One region of the Bradyrhizobium sp. CIR18 genome, then DNA from elsewhere that is predicted to be linked to it. Evidence: predicted binding sites of a transcription regulator. Region 1 holds the regulator's gene; the other holds the start of a gene.
What was found. The regulator PhoB, encoded in region 1, activates phosphate uptake and scavenging genes when phosphate is short. The targets are predictions, from matches to a motif close to TGTCATNNANCTGTCAT.
Positions count from the first base shown of each region.

Region 1 (7,294 bases):
GCGGATTGCCGCCGAAGGTCGAGCCGTGCGAGCCGGGCCCCATGCCGGCTGCCGCATCCGCGGTCGCCAGCACAGCGCCGATCGGGAAGCCGCCGCCGAGCGCCTTTGCCAGCGACATCACGTCAGGCGTGACGCCGGTGCGCCGATAGGCGAACAGATCGCCGCTGCGGCCCATGCCGGTCTGCACCTCGTCGAAGGCCAGCAGCAGGCCCTTCTCGTCGCAAAGCTGGCGCAACGCCTTGAGGAAGGTCGGCGTTGCCGAGCGCACGCCGCCCTCGCCCTGGATCGGCTCGATCAGGATGCCGGCGGTGTGCGGGCTGATCGCCTTCTTGACGGCCTCGATATCGCCATGCGGCACCTGGTCGAAGCCTTCCATGGGCGGGCCGAAGCCTTCGAGATATTTTGCAGAGCCGGTCGCGGCCAGCGTTGCCAGCGTGCGGCCGTGAAAGGCGCCTTCGAAGGTGATGATGCGATAACGTTCCGGATGCCCCTTGGAGAAGTGATGATGGCGGACCAGCTTGATCACACCTTCCAGCGCTTCGGCGCCCGAATTGCAGAAGAACACGAAGTCGGCAAAGCTCTCGTTGCAAAGCCGGCTCGCGAGCTTCTCGCCGTCCGGGCTCTGGAACAGGTTCGACATGTGCCAGAGCTTCGTCGCCTGCTCCTGCAGCGCCTTGATCAGATGCGGGTGGCAATGGCCGAGCGCATTCACAGCTACGCCCGAGGTGAAATCGAGATAGCGATCGCCATTGGTCGCGATCAGCCAGCAGCCTTCGCCGCGCTCGAAGCCGAGGTCGGCTCTGGCGAAAACGGGGAGCAAATGCGGCGCTGCGCTGTTAGTCATGATGTCACTTGAATGTTGCGGACGGTGTGACGCGTGCATTGCGCAACGCACCATCGACCGGCCCGGAAAACGAAACGTGCCGCCTTTTAAGGGCGGCACGCGGGACTATCTTATGCTTGGCAAGACGGGTGTCAATGCCGCCCGGAAAGCCTCAGGAAACGCTGAATCCGTAGTCTTGCGGTGCCGATTTTGCGGGTTTTCACCACGGAACATGTGGAAGCGAGTCGGCGGACTCTTGCGCGGGAGTCACGCCATATTGTAGCGTTTGGATTGTCAGATACGACATCTCGTGCAGCGGTTCTGATCCCAAGAGTCCTCTTGTACCGGCGTAAACGTTCGGGCGTCAGTCACGCGCCCGGCGAGCCTTAAGGGATTCTGACGGCACGGGTTTTTGAAGGCTTAGGCAATCGCTGCGAGGCCCCAGGATGGCTGGCGCGTAGCGAGGGAAAGGGTGCAATGACGGTTTTGACCTGGTCCGACGATCGCGTCGAGCAGCTGAAAAAGCTCTGGGAGGCCGGACTTTCGGCCAGCCAGATCGCAGCTGAGCTCGGCAATGTGACCCGCAATGCCGTGATCGGCAAAGTGCACAGGCTGGGTCTGTCCGGCCGCGCCAAGAGCCCTTCATCGGCAGCGCCCCGGCCGCGCAAGGCGCGTCCTGCGCAGCACATGATGCGGGTGACCCGCCCCATCGCGCGCGGCAACACCGCGCTGGCGCAGGCCTTCGAGGTCGAGGTGGAGGCTGAACCCGTCACCTACGACAACGTGGTGCCGATGGGCCAGCGGCTGTCGCTGCTCGAGCTCAACGAGGCGACCTGCCACTGGCCGGTCGGCGATCCCTCGAGCCCGGATTTCTTCTTCTGCGGCGGCAAGGCACTGTCCGGCCTGCCCTACTGCGCCCAGCACTCGCGCGTGGCGTATCAGCCGGCGGCGGATCGCCGGCGCGCGCCGGCGAAGCCGGGTCCGCGCTGAGTTCGCGGAATTCTCTGATCGTCAAGACTGCAGCCGTCACACGATGACGGCTCCACCAACTCGGTGTCATCCCCGCGAACGCGGGGATCCATAACCACAAGGCGCAGTTGTCGCGCGAGATGGTCACTCCGAGTCTTCGCCAAACCACTGCCTGTGGTTATGGGTCCCTGCTTTTGCAGGGACGACACCGGAGAATGCGGCGGCAGCCCGCCAAAGCCAACGCCAGCAAACCTTACGTCTGCTCCGCCTTCGCGAAGCGGTCGTCGAGCGCGTAGCCGGCGCCGCGGACGGTGCGGATCGGGTCCTGCTCGCGGCCGAGATTGAGCAGCTTGCGCAAGCGGCCGATATGGACGTCGACAGTGCGCTCATCGATGTAGATGTCGCGACCCCAGACGCTGTCGAGCAGCTGCTCGCGCGAGAACACGCGGCCGGGATGCTCCAGGAAGAACTCCAGCAGGCGATATTCGGTCGGGCCGAGATCGATCGGCCGGCCCGAGCGCGCCACGCGGCGCTTGTCGCGGTCGAGCTCGATGTCGCCATAGGCCAGCACTGTCGCGAGCCGCTCAGGACTGGCGCGCCGCAGCAGGCCCTTCACGCGCGCCAAAAGCTCCGGCACCGAGAACGGCTTGACGATGTAGTCGTCGGCGCCGGTCGCAAGCCCCCGCACCCGCTCGCTCTCCTCGCCGCGCGCGGTGAGCATGATGATCGGGAGCTGCTTGGTGTCGGGGCGGGTGCGCAGGCGGCGGCACAGCTCGATGCCCGACAGGCCCGGCAGCATCCAGTCGAGCACGATCAGGTCCGGGATGTGCTCCTTGAGGCGGGTGTCGGCGTCGTCGCCGCGCATGACCGTCTCGACGTCATAGCCGTCGCCTTCGAGGTTGTAGCGAAGCAGCTCGGTGAGAGCTTCCTCGTCCTCAACCACCATAATGCGTGCGCCCATCGGGTCGTCGCTCCTTCAAGTCTTCAGGTATTCGGGACCGTCGTGGCGAAGGTGGTCATGTCGCCCTTCGGCCGCTTGTCGGTGATCGCCTGGCCCTCGATCATGTAGAACACGGTCTCGGCGATGTTGGTGGCGTGGTCGCCGATCCGCTCGATGTTCTTGGCGCAGAACATCAGATGGATGCAGAACGAGATGTTGCGCGGATCCTCCATCATGTAGGTGAGGAGCTCGCGGAACAGCGAGGTGCAGATCGCGTCGACCTCCTCGTCGCCCTTCCACACCGCCATCGCCGCCGGCAGGTCATGCGCGGCATAGGCGTCCAGCACCGACTTGACCTGCTGCTGCACGAGGTCGGTCATGTGCTCCAGGCCGCGGAACAGCTTCAGCGGATGGAAGTCGGTCTCCAGCGCGGCGACGCGCTTGCCCATGTTCTTGGCGAGGTCGCCGATGCGCTCGAGGTCGGTCGCAACGCGCATGGCGCCGACGATCTCGCGCAGGTCCACCGCCATCGGCTGGCGGCGGGCGATGGTGAGCACCGCGCGTTCCTCGATGCGCTTCTGCAGCGCGTCGAGCTCGGCGTCGATGGTGACGACGCGCTGGCCGAGCGCGACGTCGCGGCGGATCAGCGCGTCGACGGAATCGACGATCATGCGCTCGGCGATGCCGCCCATCTCGGCGACCAGGCGGGTGAGCTCCTGGAGGTCGGTGTCGAAAGCCTTTGCGGTATGTTCAGTACCCATGTCGCGTCTCCTCAGCCGAACCGGCCGGTGATGTAATCCTGCGTGCGCCGGTCGCTCGGCGACGTGAAGATCTTGCTGGTGTCGTCGAACTCGATCAGCTCGCCGAGATACATGAAGGCGGTCTTGTCGGAGACGCGCGCCGCCTGCTGCATGTTGTGGGTGACGATCGCGATCGTGTAGTTCTCGGACAGTTCCTGGATCAGCTCCTCGACCTTGGCGGTCGAGATCGGATCGAGCGCCGAGCAGGGCTCGTCGAACAAAATCACTTCAGGGCGCACCGCGACGGTGCGGGCGATGCACAGGCGCTGCTGCTGGCCGCCGGAGAGCGACAGGCCGGAGGCGTTGAGCTTGTCCTTGACCTCGTTCCACAGCGCGCCGCCGCGCAGCGCCTTCTCGACGCGGTCGTCCATCTCGGACTTCGAGATCTTCTCGTAGAGGCGGATGCCGAAGGCGATGTTCTCGTAGATCGTCATCGGGAATGGCGTCGGCTTCTGGAACACCATGCCGACCCGGGCGCGCAGCAGATTGAGGTCGAGCCTGGGGTCGAGGACGTTGGTCTGGTCCAGCATGAGCTGGCCGGTGGCGCGCTGGCCCGGATAGAGATCGTACATCCGGTTGAAGATGCGCAGCAGGGTCGACTTGCCGCAGCCCGACGGGCCGATGAACGCCGTGACGCGGTTGGCGCCCAGCGTCAGGTTGATGTTCTTCAGCGCGTGGTGCTCGCCGTAATAGAAATTGAGATTGCGCACCGTCACCTTGGCCGGGGCTTCCGGCAGCGGCTGCGAGGCCAGATGAGCGTTGGAACTCATGGATACGGACAGGTCGGTCATTTTGCAGTCCTCTCGGCGCCGAGGATGCGCGCGCCAATGTTCAGGGCAAGCACGGTGAGCGTGATCAGCAGCGCGCCGCTCCAGGCGAGCTGCTTCCAATAGGCGTAGGGGCTCTGGACGAAGTTGTTGATGGTAACCGGCAGGTTGGCCATCGTCTTGTTCAGGCCGAGGCTGAAGAACTGGTTCGACAGCGCGGTGAAGAGCAGCGGCGCGGTCTCGCCGGCGACGCGGGCGGTGGCGAGCAGCACGCCGGTGATGAGGCCCGACCGGGCCGCACGATAGGCGATACGCTTGATCACCAGCGAGCGCGGCAGGCCGAGCGCCGAGGCCGCCTCGCGCAGGGGATTCGGCACCAGCAGCAGCATGTCCTCGGTGGTGCGCAGCACGACCGGGATCACGATGACGGCGAGCGCGAGCGCGCCCGCGATCGCGGAGAAGCCACGCATCGGCACCACCACCGCGCCATAGATGAACAGGCCGATGATGATCGAAGGCGCCGAGAGCAGGATGTCGTTGATGAAGCGGATCACCGAGGTCAGCTTGTCGTTGCGGCCGTATTCGGCAAGGTAGGTGCCGGCGAACAGGCCGAGCGGCGCGCCGATGCCGACGCCGATCAACGTCATGATGATCGAACCGACGATCGCGTTGCGCAGGCCGCCTTCGGTCGAACCGGGCGGCGGCGTATCCGCGACGAAGATCTGAAGATTGAGGCCGGCCAGGCCGTTGAAGAGCAGCGTGACCAGGATCAGCGCGAGCCAGGTGACGCCGAAGGCGGCCGCGGCGAAGCAGAGCCCGCGGATGACGATATCCTTGCGGCGACGACGCGAATAGATCGGATTGAGCGCCATGACGTTACTTCCCCGCCTTCTTGTCCAGCCGCATCAGCATCAGCCGCGCTGCGGCCAGCACGAAGAACGTCAGCACGAACAGCAAGAGGCCGAGCAGGATCAGGCCGGACTGGTGCAGGCCGTCGCTCTCGGCGAACTCGGATGCGATCGCCGCCGAGATCGTGGTGCCCGGCGCGAAGATCGATGAGGAGATGCGGAACGAATTGCCGATGATGAAGGTCACCGCCATGGTCTCGCCGAGCGCGCGGCCCAGCGCCAGCATGACGCCGCCGATGATGCCGACGCGGGTGTAGGGGATCACCACGCTGCGGACGACTTCCCAGGTGGTGCAGCCGACGCCGTAGGCGGCCTCCTTCAGCACCGGCGGCACCGTCTTGAACACGTCGACCGAGATCGAGGTGATGAAGGGCAGCACCATGATGGCGAGGATCAGCGCGGCGTTGAACGTGCTGAGATAGGACGGCGGACCTGCGAAGATCGCGCCCAGCACGGGCACGCCGTCGAAGATCCTGATCATGAAGGGCTGGAAGGTGTTGGCCAGGAACGGGCCCAGCACGAAGAAGCCCCACATGCCGTAGATGATCGAGGGAATGCCGGCGAGCAGCTCGATCGCCATGCCGATCGGGCGACGCAGCCATTGCGGGCAGAGCTCAGTGAGGAAGATCGCAATGCCGAGACCGACGGGAATGGCGATCAGCATCGCGATGAAGGAGGTGACGAGCGTGCCATACATCGGCCCGAGCGCGCCGAGCACGGGCGGATCGGCCGACGGCGCCCAGCGCTGCGTCCACAGGAAGGAGAAGCCGTATTCCTTCATCGCCGGGAACGCGCCGACGATCAGCGAGACGATGATGCCACCGAGAATGAGGAGCACCGAGATCGCGGACAGCCGCGTGATCCAGTAGAAGGTGACGTCGCCGAGCTTGAACGCACTCAAGGCCTTGGCGCGGTCATACGGTCCGGCGTCGTCGATTACATCGCTCTGAACGGCCATTTCTGCCACGCCGATCCCCTGTGCCCGATAATATACGCTTGTTGTCAGTCTTTTTGTCGGTCTCGCGCTCCGGACACGGCATGACCGATCCGGAGCGGAAGTCTTGCGGGTCCCGGCTCTCGCGGAGCGGCACCTGGACGATGCTTCGCATCGCCAGGGCCGCGCCGCGTCCGGGACGCGAGAGCCCTACTTAGCTCTTGATCTCGGCAGCCCAGGTCTTCTCGATCAGGGTCACGACGCCTTCGGGCATCGGGATGTAGTCGAGCTCTTCAGCCGCCTTGCCGCCGCTCTTGAAGGCCCAGCGGAAGAACTTGATGGCTTCCTGCGAGGCCGCCTTGTCGGTGGCGTCCTTGTGCATGAGGATGAAGGTCGCCGCGGTGATCGGCCAGGACTTCTCGCCGGGCTGGTCGGTCAGGATGACGTAGTAGCCGGGCGCCTTGGCCCAGTCGGCGTTGGAGGCGGCCGCCTGGAAGGCTTCGACGGTCGGCTGCACCGGCTTGCCGGCCTTGTTGACGAGACCGGTGTAGGTCAGCTTGTTCTGCTTGGCATAGGCGTACTCGACATAGCCGATCGAGTTCTTGGTCTGGCTGATGTTGCCCGACACGCCTTCATTGCCCTTGGCGCCGACGCCGACCGGCCACTCGACCGCGGTGCCCTCACCGACCTTGCTCTTCCAGTCCGCGCTGGCCTTGGAGAGGTAGTTGGTGAAGTTGAAGGTGGTGCCCGAACCGTCCGAGCGGCGGACCACGGTGATGGCGTCCGAGGGCAGCTTCACGTTCGGATTGAGCTTCTTGATCGCGGCGTCGTCCCACTTGGTGATCTTGCCGAGATAGATGCTGGCGAGCGTCTCGCCGTCGAACACCATCTCGCCGGGCTTCACGCCCTCGAGGTTGACGACGGGGACGATGGCGCCCATCACCATCGGCCACTGGACGAGGCCGTCCTTCTCGAGCTGCTCGGCCTTGAGCGGCGCGTCGCTGGCGCCGAAGGTCACGGTCTTGGCCTGGATCTGCTTGATGCCGCCGCCGGAGCCGATCGACTGGTAGTTCAGACCGTTGCCGGTCTCCTTCTTGTAGGCGTCAGCCCATTTGGAATAGATCGGGAACGGGAAGGTGGCACCGGCACCCGT
Region 1 is NZ_JACIHF010000003.1:271,069-278,362, forward strand. Features, by position in the region: gene GGD65_RS14260 (aspartate aminotransferase family protein) at 1-844, opposite strand, end outside; gene GGD65_RS14265 (GcrA family cell cycle regulator) at 1,301-1,813, shown strand; gene phoB (phosphate regulon transcriptional regulator PhoB) at 2,046-2,753, opposite strand; gene phoU (phosphate signaling complex protein PhoU) at 2,777-3,493, opposite strand; gene pstB (phosphate ABC transporter ATP-binding protein PstB) at 3,505-4,323, opposite strand; gene pstA (phosphate ABC transporter permease PstA) at 4,320-5,171, opposite strand; gene pstC (phosphate ABC transporter permease subunit PstC) at 5,176-6,165, opposite strand; gene pstS (phosphate ABC transporter substrate-binding protein PstS) at 6,356-7,294, opposite strand, start outside.

Region 2 (7,294 bases), on a different contig from region 1:
CTTTCCGCAAGGAATTAGGATATGGCCGACACTACGATCCCCGAGCGCATTCTGATCAACCTCGTCGTCAATGGCGAAAGGCGCGCGCTTCAGGTCGTGCCGTGGACCACGCTTCTCGATGCGCTGCGTGACCGCTTGGAGTTGACCGGCACCAAGAAAGGCTGCGATCACGGCCAATGCGGCGCTTGCACCCTGCTGGTCGACGGAAGACGGGTCAATTCCTGCCTGACCCTCGCGGTCATGAAGGATGGCGCCGAGATCACGACGATCGAAGGCTTGGCCAGGGACGGCACGTTGCATCCCCTGCAACAGGCCTTCATCGACCACGATGCCTTCCAGTGCGGCTATTGCACGCCGGGACAGATTTGCTCTGCCGCGGGCTTGTTGGCCGAAGGTCGGGCGCGCGATGCCGACGAGATCCGGGAGTTGATGAGCGGAAATCTTTGTCGCTGCGGCGCATATCCCAACATCGTGGCTGCGATCGAGCAGGCGATGAGCCGGTCATGAATAATTTTCAGTATTCCCGCGCCAACGATGTCGCCGACGCGATCCGCCTTCTGGCCGCCGATCCTGGCGCAAAACTGATTGCCGGCGGGACCAATCTGATCGACCTGATGAAGGAGAACGTCGAACGCCCCTCGCGGCTGATCGACATCTCCCGCCTGCCGCTCCGCAACGTCGAGGAGACACCCGATCAGGGGCTGCGCATCGGCGCCCTGGTGCCGAATTCGGACCTTGCTTACCATCCGTTGATCGAACAGCGCTATCCCCTGCTCGCCAGCGCCATCCTCGCCGGCGCCTCCGCGCAATTGCGCAACATGGCTTCGGTCGGCGGCAATCTGATGCAGCGAACGCGTTGCGCCTATTTCTATGATACGACCACCCCTTGTAACAAGCGAGAGCCCGGCAGCGGCTGCTCGGCGATCGACGGTCTCAACCGCAACCACGCGATCCTAGGCGCCAGCAATTCCTGCATCGCGACCAACCCATCCGACATGAGCGTGGCGCTGGCCGCGCTCGGCGCGCTGGTGCACATCGCAGGCCCCACCGGTGAGCGCACCATCGCGCTGACAGATTTCCATCGGCTTCCAGGCGACAAACCTCACGTCGATACCAATCTCAGCACCGGCGAGATCATCACCGCGATCGGGCTGCCGCCGCGCGGCTTTGCCCGGAACTACAGCTATCTGAAGATCCGTGACCGGCTGTCGTACGCCTTTGCCTTGGTCTCGGTCGCGGCTGCGCTCGAACTGGAGGGCAACGCAATCAGCGAAGCGCGCCTGGCACTCGGCGGTGTGGCTCACAAGCCGTGGCGCAGGCTCGAAGCTGAAGCGGCGTTGCGCGGCCAGGCGGCAACGCCGGATCATTTTGGACGCGCTGCCGATCTGCTGCTGCAGGGAGCGGTCGCTGGTTCGCACAACGGCTTCAAGCTCGAACTCGCACGCCGGGCCGTCGTGCGTACGCTGATGCAGGCCGCAAGCGGCACACCACAGTCACAAGCTCACAAGAAGATCGCGTGAGGGACCGATGAACGGCTATGTCGGAACACCAACGTCCCGCGTCGATGGCCGGGCCAAAGTCACTGGCGCCGCCAAATATGCCGGCGAATTCGCGGCAGACGGCCTCCTCCATGGCTTCATCGTCGATGCCACGGTTCCGCGCGGGCGCATCGCTCGGCTCGACACCAGCGACGCGCTGAAGGTGAGGGGCGTGGTCGACGTGCTCACGCATACGCATCGCGTGGCCCTCGCCGACAAGGATGAGGCCTGGAAGGACGAGGTGGCGCCGGAGAAGGGTTCACCCTTCCGCCCGCTTTACGACGACAGGGTCAAGTTCAACGGTCAGCCAATCGCGCTCGTCATCGCGGAGGACTGGGAAACTGCCAAATTCGCGGCAACGCGCGTGCGTGTCGAATACGAGCAGGAGGCGTTTGCGACCGATCTCGAAACCGAACGCGGCACATCCGCCAAGGTGGACCAGCCGCACAAGCCGCGCGGCGACGCCGCAGCGGCGCTGGCTGGGGCAGCGGTTCGCCATGAGGCCGACTACGTCCTCCCGACCGAGCACCACAACCCGATGGAGCTCTATGCGACGACAGCGGTCTGGGACGGCAGCGGCAGCCTCACGGTCTACGACAAGACGCAGGGCGTCCAGAACGTCCATAAATATCTCTGCGGCGTGTTCGACATGAAGCCGGAGGACATCCGCGTGGTCTCGCCCTATGTCGGCGGCGCCTTCGGCTCCGGCCTGCGGCCGCAGCACCAGGTGGTGCTGGCAACGCTTGCCGCCCTCGCGCTGAAGCGATCCGTTCGTGTCGTATTGACGCGGCAGCAGATGTATGGGCTCGGCTACCGGCCGATGACCATCGAGCGCGTCGCGCTCGGCGCAAAGTCGGACGGCACGCTCGATGCGGTCACGCACGAAGCCATTGCCGTCACCTCGCGCTACGAGGATTTCTCACGCAATGACACCGGCTGGGCGCAGCAGCTCTACAAGAGCCCCAACAGTCGCCTCTCCCACAAGCTCGTCCACCTGGACGTCCCCACCCCCTGCGACATGCGTGCGCCGGGCGCGGCAACGGGCGTCTGCGCACTCGAATGCGCCATGGACGAGCTTGGCCGTCGCACTCAAGCTCGATCCGATCGAGCTGCGCCTGAAGTGCTACTCGGATCGCGACCAGAGCGAAGACCTGCCCTTCACCAGCAAGCAGCTGCGCGAATGTTACGCCCGTGGCGCGGAAGCCTTCGGCTGGGCCCGCCGCAATCCCGCGCCGCGTGCGATGCGCGATGGCAAGGACCTGGTCGGCTGGGGCATGGCGACAGGGGTGTGGGAGGCGCTGCAGATGCCGGTCGCCGTGCGCATCGTGCTGACCGCCAACGGCCACGCCGAGGTATCCTGCGCCGCGTCCGATATCGGCACCGGCACCTACACCATCATGGCGCAGGTCGCGGCCGACGCCCTCGGGCTGCCGATCGGGAATATCGACGTGAAGCTTGCCGATTCAACCCTGCCCCAAGCGCCCGTCGAGGGCGGCTCCTGGATGGCCGCTTCGAGCGCACATGCGGTCTTGGGAGCGGCCGAGGACATTCGCCAGGAGCTCGCGCGTCTGGCCAAGGCGATACCTGACTCGCCACTTGGCGGCCTCAATGCATCGGAAATGGTTCTTGTTGACGGCACGATTTCCAAGGCCGGCGACAAGAGCCGCGCTGTCTCGATCGCCGATGTGATGCGTCACGGCAAGCTCGAGCGGATCGAGAAGCAGAAGCTCAACCAGTTCGCGGAGGACAAGTCGCACGCCCGCAACACGCATTCGGCTGTCTTCGCCGAGGTGAAGGTCGACGAGGAACTCGGCGTCATTCGGGTCACGCGAGTCGTGAGCGCCGTCGCGGCCGGGCGGATCCTGAATACCAAGACAGGCCGCAGCCAGATCATGGGCAGCGTGGTCTGGGGGATCGGAATGGCGCTGCACGAGGAGACGGTCATGGACCACCGCTTCGGCCGCATCATGAACGCGAACATCGCCGAGTACCACATCCCGGTGAATGCCGATATTCACGACATCGACGTCATCTTCGTCGACGAGCCGGACGACCGAATCAACAAGCTCGGCGTCAAGGGTCTCGGCGAGATCGGCATCGTGGGCGTGCCTGCGGCAATCGCGAACGCCGTCTATCATGCCACCGGCAAGCGTGTCCGGCACTTCCCGATCACGCTGGACAAGCTGCTCGGCTGACCTGCCTTGTCATCCGAGCCATGCCTGGATCGGGTCAGTGTCATCCAGCTGTCATCGAATGTGTCGATGAGCTGTGTCTCTGGCACATTCAGGACCCGACATGGACTATTTCAAGCGCTTCAACTTCCTGTTCGCCGCACCAGTGTTCGACGCCGACGATCTCGAAGGCGTCCGCTTCAACCAGATCATCGAGGAGATCCAGCGCTCCGGCTTCGAGGTGGTCCGGGCGCGCAAGCTCGAGGATGCCGAGATGGCGGTGCAGACCGACGCCGCGATCGGCTGCATGGTGGTGGACTGGGGCAAGAAGGGCCTGGAGGGCAAGACCTCGGCGCTGATCAATTTGATGCGCCGCCGCGGCCTCGATTTCCCGATCATCCTCCTGATCCGGCGCAAGCGCTTCGAGGACCTGCCGGTCGAGGTGCTCGATTTCATCGACGGCTATGTCTTCCTGTCCGAGGAGACGCCGACCTTCATCGCCAAGAATCTGATCAGCCGGCTCAAGCAATATGCCGAAACGCTGAAGACGCCGTTCTTCGGTGCCCTGGTCGACTATGCCGAGGAAGGCAACCAGCTCTGGACCTGCCCGGGGCACAATGGCGGCGTATTCTACAACCGCAGCCCGATCGGCCGGGTCTTCGTCGAGCATCTCGGCGAATCCGTGTTCCGCGACGACCTCGACAATTCCGTGCTCGATCTCGGCGACCTCCTCACCCACGAGGGGCCGGCGCTGAAGGCGCAAAAGGAAGCCGCGCAGATTTTTGGCGCGGAGAAGACCTATTTCGTGCTCAACGGCACCTCGACCTCGAACAAGGTCGCGCTCGGCGCCCTCGTCACCGACGGCGACCTCGTGCTGTTCGACCGCAACAACCACAAGGCTGCCCATCACGGCGCCCTGATGATCAACGGCGGCGTCCCGGTTTACGTGCCGACCATCCGCAACGCCTGGGGCCTGATCGGCCCGATGCGCTGGGACGTGCTGGACGAGAAGACCTTGCGCGAGGCGATCCGCAATCACCCGCTGGTCACGGACAAGGAGGCCTGGCGCAAGGAGCGGCCGTTCCGCGTCGCCGTCGTCGAACAGTGCACCTATGATGGGACGATCCACAGCGCCGAGATGATCCTGAAGCGCATCGGCCATCTCTGCGAGTACATCCTGTTCGACGAGGCCTGGGCCGGCTTCATGAAATTCCACCCGCTCTATGCCGGCCGTTTCGCCATGGGGCTGGCGAACCTTCCGCCGGAAGCACCGGGCATCATCGCGACGCAATCGACCCACAAGCAGCTGGCCAGCTTCTCGCAGGCCTCCCAGATCCACATCAAGGACCGCCACATCCGCGGCCAGAAGCGACGCGTCGAGCACCGCCGTTTCAACGAAAGCTTCATGCAGCACGCCTCCACGTCACCCTTCTATCCGCTGTTTGCCTCGCTCGACGTCGGCGCGCAGATGATGAAGGGCCGCTCCGGCGAAGTGCTGTGGGACGACACGATCCGCCTCGGCATCGAGCTGCGCAAGAAGATCCGCGCGATGCGCAGGGAGTTCGAAGAGAAGGAGCAGAACGCCGATCGGCGCTGGTTCTTCGAGCCCTTCGTTCCCGACCGCGTCGCCATTCCCGATGTCGGCCGCCCGGGCGCCGTCCACAACGTCGCCTGGGAAACCCTCTCGACCGATGAGCTCGCCACCAACGCCGCGCTGTGGCAGCTCTCGCCCGATACCAACTGGCACGGCTTCCCCGGCATGGCCGAGGGGTTTGCCATGACAGATCCGAACAAGCTGACGCTGCTCACCCCCGGCTTCGACCGCTCAGGCGCCTATGCCGAGCACGGCATCCCCGCCCCCGTCGTGGCGCAATATCTGCGCGAGAACCGCATCGTCCCCGAGAAGAACGACCTCAACTCCCTGCTCTTCCTGCTGACCCCCGGCGTCGAGGCGAGCAAGGCCGGCACGCTGATCTCGGGCCTTGTCGCCTTCAAGAAGCTCCACGATGACAACGCGCTGCTGGCCGACGTCATCCCGGAGTTCTATCAGCGTCGGCAGGCGCGCTATGCCGGTGTGCGCTTACGCGACCTCTGCGGCGAGATGCACCGTTTCTTCCGCACCGCCGACGTCAGCGCGCTTCAGGCCCGGCAGTTCATGCCTGAGCACATGCCTGAGATCGCGATGTCGCCCCGCGATGCCGCGCGCTATCTGTTCAAGAACGATGTCGACTATTTGCCGATCGAGGCCATCGCGGGCCGCATCGCGACCACGCCCTTCGTGGTCTATCCGCCCGGCATCGCCACCATCGTGCCCGGCGAGCGGCTGACGGAACGGGCCAAGCCCATGGTCGATTATCTCAAGATGTTCGAAACCTGTTTCAACACGTTTCCGGGCTTCGACGTCGAGATCCAGGGCGTCTACAAGGAGATCGATGCCCAGGGGCGCATCGGGCTCTATACTTACGTCGTTGCCGAGTAGGTGCGAATGAACGAAACAGCTGCGCGCGCGAGCGACGAAGCCGTCCTGGTCAGGCCGTCACGCGACAGCGATGTCGAGGCGATGCTGGCGATCTACCGCCATCACGTCCGCAGCGGCGTGACGCGCGACATCGAGGGAACCGGTGCGCCCGAGCCGGACGATCTGCGCGACCGGCGCAAGAACCTCAAGCAGACCCGCCTGCCGCATCTGGTCGCGACGTTTCGCGGCGAGGTGGTCGGCTATGCCTATGCGGTGCTGTTCCGCAAGCGCCCGGCCTATCGCTACACGGCCAAGCACTCGATCTACGTCCACCACGAGCAGCTCGGCCGCGGGGTCGGACGGCTGCTGCTGCACGAGTTGATCGATGCTTGTGCGGCGGCCGGCTTCCGCCAGATGATCGGCTATATCGACGCCGACAACGCGCCCTCGCTGGCGCTGCACGAGAAGTTCGGCTTCGCGCGCGCCGGCCTGCTTTGCGGCGTGGCCTATCGCCACGGCCGCTGGTCCGACACCGTCATGGTGCAGCGATCGCTCGGCGCGGGGACCACGGCGCCCCCACCCGTCGTGGCGCCGGGCCGGTAGACCTCAGGACGGAAAGTCGGCCGCTCTCACATGGATGCGGTCGGCATGCAGCGACCAGTGATGCAGGGCCTGGTCCTTGCAGAACCTGGCCTTCGCCCGCTCCCTGGCCTCGTCCTCGTCGGAGGCGTCGATTTCCAGCGTACCCTGGCAAATCTCGCTCTGCCGGCCGTACTCGCCGAGCACATCTTTCATGAACTTGACGACATAGGTTGACATGGGACCTCCCTGCTGCCCCGGCCGCACTCTAATCCCATTTAAGCCGGACCGGGGAAGGAGATTTTGACGCGGATCAAGGACCGGCAAGGTTCCCGCCGCCCATCCAGGCGGCAGTCCGCCCTCATGTGGTGATGTCGAGAAGCGACTCTGTCGTTTCCGCGTAAGCCTGAATGACTTTCGCATTGGCAATGAAGCTGTACTTGGCGGCCGCCAGTTGAACGAATTCGCTGGCGATATCGACATTCGGCGCTGCGACCAGCCCATCCTGGTTTGCGAAGGAAGCGCTTGGGTCGGATTGCGCGGTATAG
Region 2 is NZ_JACIHF010000020.1:84,716-92,009, reverse strand. Features, by position in the region: gene GGD65_RS36170 ((2Fe-2S)-binding protein) at 22-507, shown strand; gene GGD65_RS36165 (xanthine dehydrogenase family protein subunit M) at 504-1,520, shown strand; partial or broken gene GGD65_RS36160 (xanthine dehydrogenase family protein molybdopterin-binding subunit) at 1,528-3,733, shown strand; gene GGD65_RS36155 (Orn/Lys/Arg decarboxylase N-terminal domain-containing protein) at 3,834-6,188, shown strand; gene GGD65_RS36150 (GNAT family N-acetyltransferase) at 6,195-6,770, shown strand; gene GGD65_RS36145 (hypothetical protein) at 6,774-6,986, opposite strand; gene GGD65_RS36140 (flagellar basal body rod protein FlgC) at 7,108-7,294, opposite strand, start outside.
Region 2: a site for PhoB is predicted at 3,772-3,788, ahead of GGD65_RS36155 (Orn/Lys/Arg decarboxylase N-terminal domain-containing protein). Genes of this name have one in related genera too.